DNA from 2 places in the Bacillus sp. 41-22 genome. Region 1 is predicted to be linked to the other one. Evidence: riboswitches for the same ligand, from Rfam matches in the RefSeq annotation. Region 1 holds a riboswitch; the other holds the start of a gene.
The links. Region 1 has a riboswitch for cyclic di-AMP ahead of LCF45_RS03820 (hypothetical protein). Riboswitches for the same ligand answer to the same signal wherever they lie in the genome.
Positions count from the first base shown of each region.

Region 2: it holds a riboswitch for cyclic di-AMP, as region 1 does, so the genes downstream of both, LCF45_RS09245 (APC family permease) here and LCF45_RS03820 (hypothetical protein) in region 1, are expected to answer to the same signal.

Region 1 covers NZ_CP084035.1:743,560-751,283, forward strand. Annotated here, with positions in the region: gene LCF45_RS03780 (ABC transporter permease) at 1-452, shown strand, start outside; gene LCF45_RS03785 (ABC transporter substrate-binding protein) at 449-1,450, shown strand; gene tenI (thiazole tautomerase TenI) at 1,461-2,081, shown strand; gene thiO (glycine oxidase ThiO) at 2,074-3,183, shown strand; gene thiS (sulfur carrier protein ThiS) at 3,199-3,402, shown strand; gene thiG (thiazole synthase) at 3,405-4,175, shown strand; gene LCF45_RS03810 (thiazole biosynthesis adenylyltransferase ThiF) at 4,168-5,187, shown strand; gene thiD (bifunctional hydroxymethylpyrimidine kinase/phosphomethylpyrimidine kinase) at 5,203-6,015, shown strand; cyclic di-AMP (ydaO/yuaA leader) riboswitch at 6,101-6,248, shown strand; gene LCF45_RS03820 (hypothetical protein) at 6,342-6,728, shown strand; gene LCF45_RS03825 (hypothetical protein) at 6,745-6,975, shown strand; cyclic di-AMP (ydaO/yuaA leader) riboswitch at 7,238-7,383, shown strand; gene LCF45_RS03830 (SipW-dependent-type signal peptide-containing protein) at 7,478-7,582, shown strand; gene kdpF (K(+)-transporting ATPase subunit F) at 7,579-7,659, shown strand; gene kdpA (potassium-transporting ATPase subunit KdpA) at 7,679-7,724, shown strand, end outside.
Region 2 covers NZ_CP084035.1:1,794,800-1,802,523, reverse strand. Annotated here, with positions in the region: gene LCF45_RS09245 (APC family permease) at 280-2,106, opposite strand; cyclic di-AMP (ydaO/yuaA leader) riboswitch at 2,249-2,395, opposite strand; gene LCF45_RS09240 (hypothetical protein) at 2,535-2,663, shown strand; gene panE (2-dehydropantoate 2-reductase) at 2,726-3,658, opposite strand; gene LCF45_RS09230 (hypothetical protein) at 3,834-5,309, shown strand; gene LCF45_RS09225 (oxygen-dependent tRNA uridine(34) hydroxylase TrhO) at 5,358-6,317, opposite strand; gene LCF45_RS09220 (Nramp family divalent metal transporter) at 6,811-7,724, shown strand, end outside.

The DNA.
Region 1 (7,724 bases):
TCCCGATTACTGCGCTTGCGCCGCTCTTCGTTTTATGGTTTGGATATACCATCTGGAGTAAGGTTGTTGTTACCGTTTTAATTACGTTTTTCCCAATTGCGGTCAATACGTATGATGGACTGCGCAGTACGAAAAAAGAATGGGAGGAGCTATTAGTTACATATGGTGCAACGAAAAAAGATGTTTTTCTAAAGCTAAAGTTGCCATCTGCTCTTCCTTACTTTTTTTCAGCGTTAAAAATTGCGGTACCACTTAGCGTTATTGGGGCAGCGATTGGTGAATGGCTCGGTGCACAAGCTGGGCTTGGATATTTCAGTAAAAGAATGATGACGCAGTTAGACGGAGCTGGTGTATTTGCACCAATTGTATTGTTATCATTATTAGCTATTTTCTTCGTCATACTTATTTCCATATTGGAAAAGAAATTTATTAGTTGGAGGAAACATTCATGAAATTATTAAAACGCATCTTTGTGTTTACATTATTAGTTGCAATGATTGCAGGATGTTCGAGTAACTCGGCATCAGATAAGAATAAATCAGAAAAAGAAATAACAGTAATGCTTGATTGGTACCCGAATGCGGTACATAGCTTTATTTATACGGCAATTGAAAAAGGATACTTTAAAGAAGAAGGAGTGAAGGTGAATATTAAATTCCCTTCTAATCCGACTGATCCATTAACGCTAGCGGCAGCAGGGAAAGTGACAGTTGGTTTGTATTATCAACCAGATGTTGTCATGGCAAAAGCAAATGAACAAATTCCAGTGAAATCAATTGGAGCTGTCGTACGTTCACCGTTAAATCATGTTGTATCACTGAAATCAGCAGGCATTCAATCGCCAAAAGATTTAGAGGGGAAAACAGTTGGATATTCTGGAACACCTTTAAGTGAGATGTATTTAAAAACGATGGTAAAAGAAGCTGGTGGTAATCCAGATACAGTGAAAGTAGTCGATGTTGGCTTTGATTTAGTACCAGCATTAATTACGAAAAAAGTGGATGCGGTAACAGGGGCATACATTAACCATGAAGTACCTGTTATGCGTCATGAAGGTCATGAACCAGCATACTTTAATCCAGCAGATTATGGTGTACCGAACTATCATGAGCTTGTGTTTGTAACGGGTGATAAAACGTTGAAAAAAGATAAAGAAGCATTGCAAGCCTTTTTACGTGGGGCACAAAAAGGGTATGACTTTATGAAGAAAAAACCCGATGAAGCATTAAATATTTTATTAAATCATCAAGAAAAAGAAAACTTCCCGCTTGTACCAGAAGTTGAAAAAGAAAGTATGAAAATTTTATTAGAGAAGATGGAAACGAAAGATGAGCCATTCTTATCGGATTCAAAAGAGTCATGGGAGAAACAAAACAAATGGTTGAAAGACAAAGGAATGACGAAAGAAATCGTTCCAGCCGATGAATTATTTGAAAACATTTTAAAGTAGGCGAATGAATATGAAAAATGAGCTCCATGTAATCTCAAATGGCCATATGCCATTCGAAGAGTTAGTGAATGTAGCGATGCAAATTGAGAGTGAGATCGATTATTTGCATATTCGTGAGCGTGAGAAAAGTACGAAGGAATTGTATGAAGGTGTGGAAAGTCTTTTGGGGAAAGGCTTTCCAGCATCGAAGATAGTGATAAATGATCGAATTGATATTGCTATTCTATTAAATATTCCGCGTGTTCAGCTAGGATATCGAAGCGCAGATGTAAGGTTAGTAAAAGAAAAGTTTTCTTATTTGCATGTCGGTTATTCAGTACATTCGCTAGATGAAGCGATAGTAGCATTTAAAAATGGAGCAGATTCACTCGTTTATGGTCATGTATTTCCGACAGATTGTAAAAAAGGTGTGCCAGCGAGAGGATTAGAAGAAATTGCTCATATGGCAAGTTGTTTATCCATACCAATAACTGCAATTGGTGGGATTACCCCTGAAAATACAGGTGATGTTCTTGCAAATGGTGTAAGTGGCATTGCTGTTATGTCCGGGATTATAAGCAGTAGTAATCCGTATAGCAAGGCGAAATCTTATAAGGAATCAATAAGAAAGTGGGCGGAAAAACATGTGTAAGAAGTATGATGTAGCGATTATTGGCGGAGGTGTAATTGGTAGTTCAGTTGCACACTTTCTAGCAGAAAGAGGGCATAAAGTAGCGATTGTAGAGAAGCAAAGAATCGCATCTGAAGCTTCGAAAGCAGCTGCTGGTTTGCTCGGTGTTCAGGCAGAATGGGATGCATATGATCCGTTGTTTGAGCTTGCTAGAGAAAGCCGTGCTATATTTCCACAACTTGCAGCAGTTTTACGTGAAAAAACAGGCATCGATATTGGGTATGAAGAAAAGGGCATTTATCGCATCGCTCAAAATGAAGATGAGAAGAAAAGAATTCTTCATATTATGGATTGGCAGCAGAAAACAGGTGAAGATTCCCGATTTCTAACGGGGGACCATTTACGGGAAAAAGAGCCGTTTCTTTCCGAGTCAATTATAGGGGCGGTGTATTATCCGAAAGATGGTCAAGTTATTGCACCAGAGCTTACGAAAGCATTCGCACATTCTGCAGCAATTTCCGGAGCTGATATATATGAACAAACAGAAGTGTTTGATATTCGTATTGAAAATAATAAAGTGACTGGAATTGTGACAAGCGAAGGTGTAATCACATGTGAAAAAGTCGTTATCGCCGGAGGATCATGGAGTACGAAATTGCTACATTATTTTCAGAGTGATTGGGGTACATATCCTGTTAAGGGGGAGGTTGTTGCAGTAAGAAGCAGGAAACCTCTGTTGAAAGCTCCTATTTTCCAGGAGAGGTTTTATATTACGCCGAAGCGCGGTGGCCGTTATGTGATTGGGGCAACGATGAAGCCTCATACATTTAATAAATCTGTACAACCAGAAAGTATTACTTCCATATTAGAGCGTGCGTATACAATATTGCCTGCTTTAAAAGAAGCAGAATGGGAAAGTACGTGGGCTGGGTTAAGACCGCAGTCTAATCATGAAGCTCCTTATATGGGAGAGCATGAAGAAATAAAAGGTTTATATGCTTGTACTGGACATTATCGAAACGGCATTTTATTAAGTCCTGTTTCTGGTCAGTATATGGCTGATTTAATAGAAGGAAAGCAGGAGAATCACTTGCTAGATTCATTGCTTTCTAAAACGGTTTAGAAAGGGGATGGAAGTTTGAATTTAAAAATTAATGGTAACCAAATTGAAGTACCAGAGAGTGTGAAAACAGTAGCTGGGCTACTTACACATTTAGAGTTAGATAACAGAATTGTTGTAGTAGAACGTAATAAAGATATTTTACAAAAAGATGATCATAACGATACATCTGTTTTTGATGGGGACCAAATTGAGATTGTAACTTTCGTAGGAGGCGGTTGATTATGTTAAACATTGGACAATTTTCATTTCATTCTAGACTTTTATTAGGAACAGGGAAATTCCCTGATTTTGATGTGCAGCAAAAGGCAATTGATGTTTCTGAGGCTGAGATTTTAACATTCGCAGTACGTCGTATGGATATATTCGATGCGAAGCAGCCTAATTTATTAGAGAAACTTGATGTGAAAAAATATACGTTATTACCGAATACAGCAGGAGCAAAAAATGCTGAAGAAGCTGTTCGTATTGCAAAATTAGCAAAAGCGTCTGGACTTTGTGACATGATAAAAGTAGAAGTTATTGGTGATGATAGAACGTTATTACCTGATCCAGTAGAAACGTTAAAGGCATCTGAAATGTTACTAGAAGAAGGATTTATCGTTCTACCATACACATCTGATGATGTTGTATTAGCTCGTAAATTACAAGAACTTGGTGTACACGCGATTATGCCAGGAGCATCACCGATTGGTTCAGGGCTTGGTATTGTAAATCCATTAAATTTAAGTTTCATTATTGAACAAGCGACAGTACCAGTTATCGTTGACGCTGGTATTGGTAGTCCAGCTGATGCAGCATTTGCAATGGAATTAGGAGCAGATGGTGTGTTATTAAATACTGCAGTATCTGGAGCGAACGATCCTATTAAAATGGCATATGCAATGAAATTAGGTATTGAGGCAGGACGATTAGGGTTTGAAGCAGGTCGTATTGCACGTAAACGTTGTGCAACAGCAAGTAGTCCTTTAGAAGGAATGAGCGTAGTTGAATAATCGATATTCTCGCCAAGAGCTATTTTCTCCAATTGGGGAAGAAGGGCAACAAAAGATAAGGACAAAGCATGTACTTATTATCGGTGCAGGCGCATTAGGTAGTGCAAACGCAGAGATGTTTGTAAGAGCAGGCGTTGGTCAAGTAACAATTGTTGACCGTGATTATGTCGATTGGAGTAATTTGCAAAGACAACAATTGTATGCAGAGAGTGATGTAGAGAATAATCTTCCGAAGGCTGTAGCGGCAAAAAAACGTCTAGAAGAGGTTAATAGTGAAGTAAGAGTAGAAGCTCTCGTTCAGGATGTAACGGCTGAAGAGTTGGAAGAACTCGTTACAAATGTTGATGTAATCATCGATGCGACTGACAATTTCGAAACACGTTTCATTGTGAATGATATATCGCAAAAATATTCTATTCCATGGGTTTATGGGGCATGTGTAGGGAGTTACGGTCTTTCTTATACTATTCTTCCAGGAAAAACGCCATGTTTATCTTGTTTATTACAATCGATTCCGCTTGGGGGAGCGACATGTGATACAGCGGGGATTATATCGCCTGCTGTGTCTCTTGTCGTTTCTCATCAAGTAACGGAAACACTTAAACTGTTAGTAGAAGATTATGACTCGCTTCGAGATGGGCTTGTATCATTTGATGTATGGAAAAATGAATATTCATGTATGAATGTGCGAAAGCTTCGTAAACATAATTGTCTATCGTGTGGTGAACAGGCAGTATATCCATATTTAAATAAGGAAAACACTTCAAAAACAGCAGTGTTATGCGGGAGAAATACAGTTCAAATTAGACCACCTCATAAAGAGGAAATGGATTTTGAACAATATAAAAAATTGCTGAATGATCGCGTGAATGATTTGAATGTAAATCCATATTTATTATCATTTTCGGTTGAAGAAAAGAGATTAGTTGCTTTTAAAGATGGCCGTGTACTTGTACATGGCACGAAAGATATAAGCGAAGCGAAAACAATTTATCATCGCTATTTTGGGTAGAAAAGGATGAGTGGGATGAAAGTGAATAAAGCTTTAACAATTGCAGGGTCTGATAGCGGAGGCGGCGCTGGGATTCAGGCGGATTTAAAAACATTCCAAGAGCTTGGTGTGTATGGAATGACGGCTATTACAGCAATTACTGCTCAAAATACGCTTGGCGTTCAAGGGGTATATCCTGTTTCTTTAGAAGGGATTACGGAGCAGCTGAATTCAATTGGTACGGATTTAACGCCAGATGCTGTGAAACTGGGAATGTTATTTAGTAGTGAAATTATTCAAATTGTGGCAGAGCATATTAAGAAATTTGGCTGGAATAATATTGTGCTAGATCCTGTTATGATTGCTAAAGGCGGTGCGTCATTATTACAACAAGAAGCAGTACAAGCATTAAAAGAATATTTATTGCCAGTAGCAACTGTTGTCACACCGAATGTTCCTGAAGCAGAAGTGTTAACTGGAATGGAGATTCATAATGTAGAAGATAGTAAGGAAGCTGCAAAAGTATTGCATGAATTAGGGGCTAAATATGTGCTTATGAAGGGCGGACATGCAGAATATCAAGGTAATGAAGTAATTGATTTACTCTTTGATGGTGAGCAGTTTATTGAATTTAGAAGTGAACGAATTCCTTCGAAGCAAACGCACGGAAGTGGGTGTACATTTGCTTCAGCGGTTACAGCAGGACTTGCGAAAGGCTACTTGATGGAAGAGGCAGTTCAAGAAGCAAAACGATTTATTAGTATAGCAATTGAAGAGCCATTGAATATTGGAAGTGGTCATGGGCCGACGAATCATTTTGCATATAAATTGAATAAGACGCATGTATAAAGATACGAGAAGCCAGTTTGTTAACTGGCTTTTTTTGTGTTTACTTTTTCCAAATACAGGAGTAATATATCAGCCAGAATACATTTTTTGTAATACGCTGAGTCCAAATGTATGGAGCGGAGGAACCAATTTGTGCGTCGTCACTAGGGGTGAATCTTTCAATGTTGAAAGTAGGGCTACTCTCAAAGTCCGAATCCGACAGCTAACTTCGTAAGCGTCTTGAGAGAGGACGGTGCCATGATGGATACATCACTTCATCGGTCTGATTAGTATAGGAGAATATCAATCTATGTTTGAGTTCTTTTATGCTAAGGAGGATGAGGTACATGGAACTAACACTTATTTGTGTTGGAGAAAAAAACAAGGTAAAGAGTTTAAGAGAGCTAGTAGCATTTCAGCATGAGTTAATTATTTTTACAGCCAATGAAGAGATAGCGGCTGAAGTTAGAGAGTATGGGTTTGAATCAGCTTATAGCTGTAATAAGGAGAAGGATTTTACTAGTATTTGCACACGTATTAAGAAGGTGATTTTACTAGGGGATGAGCTTCCGATAGTTAGTTTCTTCACAGAACACATTCGTTTTTCTTTTCAAGCGCCTATTACTGTTGTTACAAAGAATAAACGCTATCCGGCCAGGCTCTATGAAACAATTGGAGCTAAATTTGTAGTGTTTACGAACTGTGATAATATTTCTTTTTTATTTTTTGAATAAGGTGGGGGAAATGAAGATGAAAGTGTTGTTACTAGGAGATATAGCGAATCGTTGGGCGATATCGGTAGAGAGAGTTCACGAATTGGTAGTGCTCGATCCTCTTTTTCCAGGTCCATATATTATATTACCATCAAAAGATGTTTTGTATTTAGAGGCGGATATTACCGAATATGAGCAGTTACATGCGGAATTATCACAAGTTTATATTCGAGGGAGAAATTTGCGTGCTTTTTTGCGTGGAGAATAAAGGTTGAATGAAAAAAGAGCGAATGCTGAGTGCAACAAGCTATGCACTTCATGTAATTCGCTCTTTTTATTTCGTATTTAAAAGATCATTTCTGTGAAAAAGAAAGGAAAGACGAGAAAACAGATGAAAAAATATTAATAACAACTAATGTAAACGCTTAAATAGATGGATATTTTCTTATTTTCAGTAATTTACCCCTTTACAAGTTAAATTTAGAGGAGTATATTTACTCTCATAAATCATTCATAAAATTTCCAAAAAAAACCTAAAATCGCTGAGTTCCAGAAATGGAGCGGGGGAACCAATTTTGTGCATTGTCACTTGGGGTGAATCTTTCAATTTTGAAAGTAGGGCTACTCTTTAGGCCCGAATCCGACAGCTAACCTCGTAAGCGTTTAGAGAGGAGGTTTACTTTGTGTTGTTCGTTTCGAACACTAAGTAGAGCTTAGTGTTCTTTTTTTGATAACTAGATGGTAAAAATTAACAAAAGTGAGGGGTAGTTATGTTAGATGTTGTAATGATCGGTATTTTTGTTGGGTTAGTCGCATCGATGGCAAGTCTTGCAAGTTGGTCAGATAAAGTTGTGAAAGAAGGGAAGCAATCATGATGATTGCCTTATCGGTTATTGTTGCAGCGATTACGGTGTACTTAGTATACGCATTATTAAATCCAGAAAAGTTTTAATTAGGGGGAATCATTCATTATGATTTGGGTTGCAGTCGTTATTACAATGCTCTTGTTTATTTTAG
Region 2 (7,724 bases), 1.1 Mb from region 1:
TTAAAGTTTTGTACTGTAAGGTCATTTAAACACAGCTATTCATCTATCGTAAAGAAGTATTTTAATTCCCTTTATTTTCAAGACCTCATGTCCTTATTCCAAAATAAAATCCACTTAACTTCCTCCATTAAAATATCCATATATCACAACAAAAAACACTGTTTACTCATAAGAGATTATATTATAGTAATATAATTTTAAGACCTATATGCAATTATGCATAGCATATACACAAAAAGGATAGCTTCACTTTCGTGAAGCTATCCTTAAAAAATCTTATTACTTTTTCAAATGATATGGAACTGTCGTAATAACAACATTTCTTTTATAGAGTAAATACGCACGAATGAGTAAACTAGACTGATTATGAAGAATGTTATGCCAACCTTTTTTCGGAATAAACTGTGGTATAACGACCGTAACTCGGTAATTTGATTCACTCGCTTTATATTGCACTGTGTCAATAAATTTTGTAAGCGGCTGAATAATGCTTCTATAATGAGAATGTAATGTAACAAGCCTTACTTCAGGTTGCCACTTCTCCCATTTCTCTTCAAATTTCTTTTCCTCTTCTCTGTCAAAAGCAACATATACAGCGATAACTTGATCTGCAGAAAGAGCCTTAGCATAGTTCAATGAATTTTCTACTACATGAGTCATACCAGCTACAGGAACGACAATTACATTCCCTTCAATCGGAACAAGTGGTTCACAAGTTTTTAAACTTAATTGATCGCCCACTGCATCATAATGCTTCTTAATTCGATGGAACAAGAAGATAATAAAAGGTAAGAAAATAAGGATTGACCAAACTTGTGCGAACTTAGTTAAAAAGAACATGCTCATAACGATAAAACTAATGACTGCACCAATTAAATTAACCGTTAATCTTAAAGCCCATCCTTCAGGCTTTTCACGAAGCCATTTTAGTACCATTCCAGTTTGAGAAAGTGTAAACGGAATAAATACCCCTACTGCATATAGCGGAATCAAGTGTTCTGTTTTCCCCTGAAAAGCTACAATTAAAATAATCGAAGAAATCCCAAGTATAATAATACCGTTTGAATAACCTAGGCGGTCTCCTCTAATCGTAAACATTCTCGGTATGAACTTATCTTTTGCAAGATTAACCGCTAATAGTGGAAATGCAGAATAACCTGTGTTAGCCGCAAGAATTAATATTAAAGCTGTTGTACCTTGTATGAAATAGTACATGAAATTACGTCCAAAAGTTTGTTCAGCAATTTGTGAAACGACTGTTACTTCCTTACTTGGATTAATTCCGTAATAATAAGCTAAAAAGACAATTCCAGAAAATAAAACTGCAAGTAATGCACCCATTGCAAGCAATGTTTTCGCTGCATTGTTAGGTGCAGGATCTTTAAAGTTTGGAATTGCGTTAGATATCGCCTCAACACCCGTTAAAGCAGAGCTTCCTGAAGCAAATGCTCGTAACAGTAAGAACAAACTAATTCCCGCAACTGGTGTTCCAATTGGCGAATGCAGCGTGGGTGAAACGTGACCAGTCAAAATATTATATATTCCTACACCAATTAATATAAATAATGCTACAACGAATAAATAAACCGGATATGCTAAAACGGAAGCTGATTCCGTTACGCCTCTTAAATTTAAGATGGTAATCAATATGACAAATATAATCGCAATGATTACATTATGTGCATGTAAACTAGGAAAAGCTGATGTGAGCGCATCTGTACCTGCGGACACACTTACTGCAACAGTTAAAATGTAATCGACTAATAAAGATCCTCCAGCTATTAATCCCGGATTCATCCCTAAATTTTCTTTTGATACAACATATGCTCCGCCGCCATGAGGGTAAGCAAAAATAATTTGTCGATAAGATAAAATAAGAGCTGTCAATAATACTAATACCCCAACAGCTATCGGAATGGAATACCAATAAGCTATTGCTCCAAGACCTGCTAGTGCAATTAATATTTGCTCTGGTCCGTATGCGACCGATGACAATGCGTCAGAAGATAAAATGGCTAGCGCCTTCGTTTTATTAAGTTTTTGCTCTCCTAACTCAGTTGATTTTAACGGTCTTCCAATTAAAAATCTTTTAATAGATGAAACCAATGCTGTCCACTCTCCAATAATTTTGTACGAACGATTTTGCTAGTTACAGCGATAAACTATTTCTTCAGAAAACAAAAATGTCTACAAGCCATAACGAAATAGACTTGTAGACATTATTTTTTTTGTCGCACAAGCTCCACCTTCCTTCTCAATATAACGCTTACGAGGTTAGCTGTCGGATTCGGGCCTATGAGTAGCCCTACCTTTTTCAAGGATTCACCCCATTGGATTATGTACTAATCCATAAGAACGGGTCCCCCGCACCATGCGGCTTCAGCGATTTAGAAAATTGAAACTGTGGATTATAATACTCCTTTATTTTCAAAAAGTAAACAAAAATTTTAAAAAAGAAAAAAATTAAAACGATTGCGCATAATCCACCGAAAAATATACATAATGAATACTAAAAATCCACAAAGGAGACCCGTATGTCTAAAGAAAAGAAGCCACTTTTTTCCGATTCCTATTTAGATGCAGTAGCAAATGAAATTAATCAGCTATATGGTAAACGTGAAAGAGAACGAAATACGACAGATAAACCGAAAAGAAACGAATAAATTGTCAAAAAGAAACAAAAAAAGGATAGCAACATTTATATTTTGCTATCCTTTACTCTTTTTCATACCATTTCTTTAGTAAAAATCATTTTTTCATATACCTTTAAATTTTGATACACAACACTTAATAAAGGCACATCTATAGACATTTCCTCTGCTAATTTCAATAAGTATCCTTGTAAATGCTTCCCTTCAATGAGCGAACCTTTTTCCATATCCCGTTGCATCGATGACTTCATATCATACGAAATTTTATCAATCGTTTTCATATGTTCCTGGGCGATATTCTCCTTAACTGGAGCCCCCATAGATTTCATGATTTGCACTGATTCTTCAAATAAGTTCCTAATAAATTCTCGGCCTCCATCACTCTCACGAATCGGTCCTATCGGCGCACGCATTAATGTTGTCACACCTGACATTGCGGTGATAAATAAATATTTATGCCACATATCTTGCACAATATTTTCACTTAAAACAAAACTAGCTTTTGTATCTGCAAATGTTTTAGAAATAAGCTTTATTCTCTCTGAATCTTGAGGCTTAATTTCCCCAAATACAAGTCTGTTGGCAGCACTCGTTTGTACAATTTCTCCCTGATCGTTTAATGTCGTCTCGATAAAGCATAGACCGCCAATTACTTTCTCTTCACCGAATTCCTTTTGTAATAGTGATAAATGAGCGATACCATTTAACAATGGGATTATTACAGTATTTTTACCTACAAACGGCTTTAAATCTATGGTCGCCTCGTGTAAATGATACGCTTTTGTTGAAAATAAAATCACATCAAATGGAGTCGTTCTATCTTCTTTCGTTACCAATTTCGGTTGAAATGAAAAATCTCCATTAACACTACGAATAACAAGGCCTTTTTCTTCTAATTGCTGTTTTCTTTTGCTGCGAACGAGAAATGTAACATCTTCTCCCTTTTCTACTAATCGGCCACCGAAAAATCCGCCAACGCCCCCAGCTCCTAATACTAAAATACGCATACAACATCCCCCTTTTTCTAACACAATTATACTAATTTTAGTATACATAACATTATACATGTCCCTTGTTAAATAAGCTGAATTTTCATTCTTAATCTAATGAACAAGAGAGGTTATTTTCAAGAAAAATTGGGCATGTTGTTTCTATAGCTTATACGGAAAGGAAACAATGTAAATGGAGGCAATACAAACAATCGAGGAAAAAGATGTAACAACAGCTATATTTCAATTTATATTCCCGTTTTCGTTTAAAACTGGATATGAACAAAATATGTTCCCTTTCTTACAAAAAAATGATTTTCGACCTTTTCGACTCGATCATCTTGAAGATGAAAATACATATTACGGGAAATTTCAAGTTTCACATCAAAATATGGAAGCATACTATCTTTCCTTTACAAATAAAATTCTCTTTCCTCATTCAGAACATCAAAAAGGATTACAGCGCTATTCTAAAGACCTTAATTTAAATGGACATTTAACAACTAACCTTATTTCCGTTCCATTCAAGATACATTCTATTGATGTAACACTTTGTCCTTATGAGCTTGGGTTCTTAACAATTCGGACAGAAATAAAAACCGCTCCTAACATGACATTATCAGAAGCGATTGAATTCGCGGTTCGCTTCCGTGTACTTGAAACTAATAGTGATACGACTGAGACTATTTGTATTGAATGTGATGGAAAAAAATATTCACAAGTAGAAAAACTTATATTCGGTGATTTATTTCATGGTTTAACAGACTTCTTTGAGAACAAGAGATTGCGGAGTTCTTACTTTCAAACATTCCCTTTCTTTGAAGACCAGCGAATGTATGTACAAACTCTATTATCCATAAACAAAGAGTCAGACCTTCATATAATCGATATATATCGAGCTTCCAGTCTTTCCGGATTATCAGATGATGGTAAGCCATATATTAGTGCAAATAATGTTCCTTATATTCACGATTATTTAACAAAACATTCTTATCAAAGATGGGCTCCTAACCGTTACTTTATTATGGAAGAACATATTTTCACATGTATTACAAATGAAGGTGAACAAGCAGTCACTAAACTTGCTAGTCAAATGTACGGGGAGTTTTATTACGCTTTATTATTAAATTTATTTCATAAAGTTGTTTTATTAAAGATGGCAAACGCTTATGCCGAGTTAAATATTGAACAAGATACAAATGAAATAGAGAAATTAATTTATTCAATAAATTCGTTTACAGCTAATTATTTTTCTTTAGAATTAGTATCCCAATCACAAAGTGAAGATATTTTCTTTCGTCTAAGAAAACTTTTTAACATTGAAGTACTGTACACGAACGCGAAACAAAATCTCGATAGTTTATTTAAATATCAAGAAAATGTTGCTTCAAAAAAAGATAGCCTCTTATTATTAATTTTAACGCTCTACTCTGTTGTAGGCCAAATGTTAGGGTTTACTATGATTGATCTTTTAAGAAACACCGATTCAAACAAAATATCATCGCCTTTTGAATTTTTTGCTCTATTAATAGCGATTAGTGGCATAGTCATTTCACTTATTTTAGGTATACAAAGTTTATACCAATGGAGTGTACAACATAAACGAAGAAAAGCATGGGTAAAACAAACTGTACTTTCTGCTGTGAAAGAGAAGGATAGTACAAAGTAACTAAAAAACAGATGGCAGCACGATGCTACCATCTGTTTTCTATTATGCTTACTTACCTGCTTCGATTTTTTCTAATGTAGCAGCTACTTGCTCTTCTGTTAATTCGTGTTGCACGATATAACGATTACGTGGGTGTACACGACATTCATGAGAACATGCACGTAAATGTTTTGCTTCACTTTCTTCAGAACATAAAATTTTCTTGTTACATTCAGGGTTTGCACAGTTTACATAGCGCTCACAAGGTTCACCTGTAAAGTGATCTTTACCAACGATAACATGTTCTTTTTGGTTTACTGGTACAGCGATACGCTCATCAAATACGTAACATTGACCATCCCAAAGTTCACCTTGTACTTCTGGATCTTTTCCGTACGTTACAATTCCGCCATGAAGCTGGCTTACATCTTCATAACCTTCACGAACTAACCAACCTGAGAATTTCTCACAACGAATTCCACCTGTACAGTACGTTAAAATCTTTTTACCCTCAAGTGTTTCTTTATTTTCTCTAATCCAATCTGGTAATTCACGGAATGATTCAATATCTGGTTTAATCGCACCTTTGAAGTGTCCTAAATCAAATTCATAATCATTTCGTGCATCAATGATAACTGTATCTTCTTGTTTCATTGCCTCATAAAAATCTTTTGGTTCTAAATACTTCCCAGTAATTTCTTTCGGGTTAATGTCGTCTTCTAGACGAAGTGTAACTAACTCTGAACGAGGACGTACGTGCATTTTCTTGAATGCATGTTCATCTGCCTCATCAATTTTAAATACGATTCCAGCAAAACGTGGATCATTATTCATCGCTTCCACGTATTTTTCTGTTTGCTCAACAGTTCCAGAACAAGTTCCGTTAATTCCTTCTGTCGCTACAAGAATTCTTCCTTTTAACTCAAGTGATTTACAAAATTCTAAATGCTGTTCAGCAAATTCTTCTGGGTTTTCAATTGTTGTGTACATGTAATACAGTAATACTCTATATGGTTTTGTAGTTGCCAATGTATTTCTACCACCTATCTAAATTTTAAAATCATGTATAAGTTAACGTTCATATCAAAACATATATAATAAGAAAATACATACTAAATTGTACTTAGCCTATTTTCTTCTATTTACAATTTTTTCTATAAGTTAACAAAAATAAAAACAAGATTACAGAACAAAACACTACGGTTAGGTTGTAATCCCAATATATTATATATCATACAATTTCATTTCCATCAATTAATATGCTGTAATATAGGCTGTATGTTCACATAAATTTCAAAAACAACCCTATAATTTATTATCTTCTCCCTTATTCAACAACCATAAACTCCCAAAATATTTTTGCATCGTCACACCATTCATTGCACACAGTCATATAATTTGCATTAAGGAAACTTTTATGTTCAAATGAAATTGCCACATCATATATCTAAATGTATTGAAATAATGAGTAAAAATAAAGTGAAACTTTAATCAAGTTAAGATTTCAAAGGGGAATACTACTATGAATAAAGATATAACAAAAGATGAACAAGTCCCTTCTCAAAGTACAACAGTTCAATCAGCCCATTTAGCGTTAAGTGGACAAACAAAAGGCTTTAAAAGACTGTTACCATTCTTAGGACCTGCTTTTATCGCATCAGTTGCTTATATTGATCCTGGGAACTTCGCTACAAATATCGCAGCTGGATCACAATATGGGTATTTATTGCTTTGGGTAATACTCGCTTCTAATTTAATGGCTGTATTAATTCAAACTTTATCAGCTAAATTAGGAATCGCTACTGGGAGAAATCTTCCTGAAGTAGCTCGCGAAAACTTCCCCAAACCAGTTTCCATCGGTTTATGGATACAAGGGGAACTCGTTATTATGGCTACAGATTTAGCTGAATTTATTGGGGCAGCACTTGGCTTATACTTACTATTTGGAATTCCGATGTTACCAGCTGCTTTAATTACAGCAGTTGGATCATTTATTATTCTTGAATTTCAACGCAGAGGCTTTCGTCCATTAGAAGCTATCATAACAGGTATGATTTTTATCGTTGTTATCGCTTTTGGTATCCAAGTCTTTTACGCAAAACCGGAATTAAGCCCTCTACTCTCAGGACTTTTCACTCCAAAATTCCAAGGTGTAGATAGCATCCTTTTAGCAGCTGGAATTTTAGGTGCGACAGTAATGCCGCACGCGATATATTTACATTCGGCCTTAACGCAGCGCCGTGTAGTCGGAACAAATGATGAACAAAAGAAAAAGATTTTCCGCTTCGAATTCATCGATATTATTATTGCAATGGTTATCGCTGGAGCAATTAATGCAAGTATGTTAATTGTAGCAGCTGCACTATTCTTTAAAAACGGCTTGCACGTTGAAGACCTTGATGTTGCTTTTAACCAGTTCAGTAATTTAGTCGGTCC